2 regions of the Chengkuizengella sediminis genome follow, and region 2 is predicted to be linked to the other one. Evidence: predicted binding sites of a transcription regulator. Region 2 holds the regulator's gene; the other holds the start of a gene.
What was found. The regulator LexA, encoded in region 2, represses DNA repair genes until DNA is damaged. The targets are predictions, from matches to a motif close to CGAACATATGTTCG.
Positions count from the first base shown of each region.

Region 1 (2,212 bases), on a different contig from region 2:
AACTTTTCCCTCTTCATTCTCATCCGGGAGGAGATCTTTATCGATTCTAATTTTTGTTTCAATTTCTTCAGCAAGTTCCTTACTATCTTTCAAAAACTGCTTTGCATTCTCTCTTCCTTGTCCTAATCTTTCACCTTCATAGGAATACCATGCACCACTTTTATTAACAATATCTAGTTCTGTTCCAATATCTATGATGCTACCTTCACGTGATATTCCTTCACCATACATGATATCGAGCTCAGCCTGCTTAAATGGGGGTGCTACTTTGTTTTTAACTACTTTAATACGTGTCCTATTCCCCACCATATCATTGCCTTGTTTAAGCGTTTCAATGCGTCTCACATCAAGTCTAACGGAAGAATAAAACTTCAGTGCTCTACCTCCAGGCGTTGTTTCTGGATTTCCAAACATTACACCTACTTTTTCTCTAAGTTGGTTAATAAATATTGCAATCGTATTAGATTTGCTAATAGCGCCTGATAGTTTTCTTAAAGCCTGGGACATCAAACGCGCTTGAAGTCCTACATGCGCATCTCCCATTTCGCCTTCAATTTCTGCTTTAGGTACTAATGCAGCAACTGAATCGACAACAATAATATCAACTGCCCCGCTTCGTACGAGTGCTTCTGCAATTTCTAACGCTTGTTCACCCGTATCAGGTTGTGACAAAAGCAACTCATCTATGTTTACACCTAGCTTCTTAGCATATACAGGATCAAGTGCGTGTTCCGCATCGATAAACGCTGCCTGTCCTCCTGTTTTTTGTGCTTCAGCTATAGCATGAAGTGCTACAGTCGTTTTACCAGAAGATTCAGGTCCGAAAACTTCAATAATTCTTCCACGCGGAAAACCACCTATTCCTAAAGCAATGTCTAATGCAAGAGCTCCACTTGAAAGGGTTTCTACCTGTGTGCTAGTAGATTCTCCTAATTTCATTACAGAACCTTTTCCAAATTGTTTTTCTATTTGGCGTAAAGCCATATCTAACGCAGCGCGACGATCTGTCAAAGAACTCACTTCCTTTTTTTATCTTTATAATGATTATGATACCTTGTTTTAGTCTTCTTGCCAAGCATTTTTTCGAACATATATTCGATTCATATATTTTAAAAAACCGCAACAAAGAAAAATCCTCGTTACGGTGCTTCCGATATCGTTATTATATATGAAACGTTGAAAAGGCACAAGAGAATTAATTGTCGGGTAGGTGGGTATTTTGCTGTCGAAACCAAGATTAAAACATCATTTCGTGCGCTTGCCTGGGAAATATCAACTGATTATATTTCCCTTATTTTCTTTCCATAATTGATATAAGGCATATTTTGCTGCTCTCAATTGAACTATTTCACGATTTCCTGGCATTTGCACAGATTTCACCTTTACTGGATGCCCCTTTTGTTTAATCCCTATGAATACTAATCCGACGGGTTTCCCTTCAGATTCTGAAGGTCCAGCAACACCAGTCACTGATATAGACCAATCTGTATTTGTTTGGTGATTCAAATTTTCTGCTAACATTTCCGCTGTTTGTGAACTGACTGCCCCCGGAGCATCTTTTCCTTCTAGCAACTCCATAGGAATATTAAGAAATTCGTGTTTCAATTGATTGCTATAACAAACAACACCACCTTGATAAACTGAAGAACTTCCAGCAACGCTTGTTATCAATTGGCTAATCTTTCCACCTGTACAGCTCTCAGCAACAGATAATGTTAAGTTCTTAGACCCCATCATTTTTATTAATGCTTCTTCAAAAGTGATATTTTCTGATGCATAAAGGTATTTACCTACTCTATTGATAATCTCATTCTCTACAGATTTCATTTTTTCATAGGCTTTTTGTTGTGATTCAGCTTTTGTAGTGAGTCGAATCATTACTTCTCCTTCTTTAGCATAAGGAGCTATTGAAGGGTCTATTTGTTGCTCCATTAAATCCTTTAGACGGTCCTCGAGTATTGATTCACCAATTCCTGCAAACTTTAAAAACTTTGAATGTAACGGTTGCTCTTCTCCAATTATAGATTGCAGCCATGGAACAGCATAGTGATCAAACATTGGTTTCAGCTCTTTTGGAGGACCAGGTAATAATATGTAATGATGTTTATTTTGAGTTAAAGCAACTCCGACAGCAAGCCCTATATCATTTAACAAAGGTTCACAGTCAGAAACCATATAGGCTTGTTTTATATTATTTTCGGTCATTTCAATT
Region 1 is NZ_SIJC01000001.1:186,164-188,375, forward strand. It holds gene recA (recombinase RecA) at 1-1,011, opposite strand, end outside; gene EPK97_RS00890 (competence/damage-inducible protein A) at 1,273-2,212, opposite strand, start outside.
Region 1: recA (recombinase RecA) is a predicted target of LexA. The motif match lies at 1,085-1,098, and genes of this name have one in related genera.

Region 2 (2,212 bases):
GGCCAATCGACAATTTGATTATATGATAAATCTTTCGAAGATACCGGTCCCTTTTCTTTTATTATGCTTATTACATCATGACGAATTGCCTGCACTTCTTTTACATTCTTTAATTGTTCTCTCTTCAAAGCTCTAAACCTTGAAAAACAGGGCCAATCCTCAGTAAGATAAATTGACATGTTTTTATCCCATCCATCTAATAAAACCCGTTCTTTGTATAACAATTCTTGAAGCATGTGAGTACAAAAATTATAAATTCTGGATTGCAACACTAACTCTTGGTTAAAACCTACTACATTCAATGGATCAAATTGAATGCATCCAACACGATGAATAAAATCAATGATTCCTTGTTTACCCGAAAATTGATTTGAAGGTTTCAAACCTTGATATGAAATAAGAAAGTCGCGTGCTTTTGCTTTTGATAATGATATTTTGTCCATAGTGACATAAACTCCTTATAGATCATACTCTACTATTCTTCACTATTATTGGCACATTTCCTCATGTCAATTACACCATTTATAATTCAACATTAGGAATCAACAAGGCTTGTCCTATAATGATATTACTATTTTGTAGTTGATTCTCCTCTTTAATCTTAGAAATAAAATATCGGATGTCCACTTCTTTGGGTACATAGCTCTTAGCAATACTCCATAATGTATCTCCAGGTTTTACATGAATTTGTATAGTTTGTTCGTCTTGAAGTTGAACAGTTACCGTATTTTCGGATGCAAAAACATTCAAGATCGTTCCAAACATCAATCCAATTGTTACAATCACAGTGATAATTAAAATAAATAGTACCTTTTTTCTTAAAATAGTTGATTTGTTTTGAACTTTTAGCTGTACTGCTTTTTTTGTATCTATGGCATTACTTGTATAAATTAAATGCATATAATTACCTCCAAACATTTGTTCTAATTTCAGGTTATCACGAACAGTTGTTTGTGTCAACATATTTTTCGAACTTATGTTTGTGCGAAATAACGTTCTATGTTATAATACCAAATAATACATAGAACGTTTATTGTGATGAAAAAAATGGGGAGGGAATTAAATTGAACAAGTTATCTACTAGGCAACAATCAATATTAGATTTTATTAAAGAAGAGGTGCAAAAAAAAGGCTACCCTCCATCCGTTCGTGAAATTGGAGAAGCAGTAGGTTTAGCATCCAGTTCTACAGTACATGGCCATTTGGAAAGATTAGAAAAAAAAGGGTTTATTCGTAGAGACCCTACAAAACCACGTGCTATCGAAATATTAGATGAGGAAAATCCTACTATCGCTACTTCTTCCATAGCACAAGTACCTTTGATTGGAAAAGTTACCGCTGGTCTTCCAATTCTTGCTACAGAAAATATAGAAGAGTACTTTCCACTTCCAAATCATTATGTCGGAGATTACAATGTTTTCATGCTTCAGATTGTTGGAGAAAGCATGATTGAGGCTGGAATTCACGATGGCGATTACGTTATCGTAAGGCAGCAGCAATCCGCAAATAATGGTGAAATTGTGGTTGCCATGACCGAAGACAATGAAGCAACCGTCAAGAGATTTTTTAAAGAATCCAACCATTTTAGACTACAGCCTGAAAATTCAACAATGGAGCCAATTTTACTCAATGAAGTTAGTATATTAGGCAAAGTAGTGGGATTATTTAGAGACATTAGTTAATAAAGACAACTGCAAACTAAAATTTATTAAAGCGTCTTATAAAGATTAAACTTCTTCCAATATTGGAGGAAGTTTTTTTATTGATTTGATTAATTTATCATTTGATAAAACAAAATTTATAAAGGCATTCACACATTTTAACTAATATTGGTAAAAAAGTATAATCAAATTTTATTTTGCTTCATACATTATTAAAGTGCGAAAATTTTACATTTCATTTACTGAAAAAAAACATTTTTGTGCTATGGTTTGATTATCAGATAGAAAAATATAAAACATGTAGGAGTGAGACAATGGATTTATTTGGGTATGGGGATTATAAATTCTCAAACTTTCATGAGAGGACTAGACACCGTTTATACGAAGAATTTGAAAAATTAGAAGGTAAGAAATCATTAAAATCTCCAAAAGAAACAGATTTATTTAATAACAATTATAAAAAATATCGTTGAATTCCAAGAAGTCATCGAACTTGTTCTATTAAAAAAACCATCATATCCCTCTCAAGGAAACCTTGGCACATGCTGAGG
Region 2 is NZ_SIJC01000005.1:288,807-291,018, forward strand. It holds gene EPK97_RS12745 (DNA glycosylase AlkZ-like family protein) at 1-443, opposite strand, end outside; gene EPK97_RS12750 (LysM peptidoglycan-binding domain-containing protein) at 523-900, opposite strand; gene lexA (transcriptional repressor LexA) at 1,065-1,682, shown strand; gene EPK97_RS12760 (hypothetical protein) at 1,976-2,134, shown strand.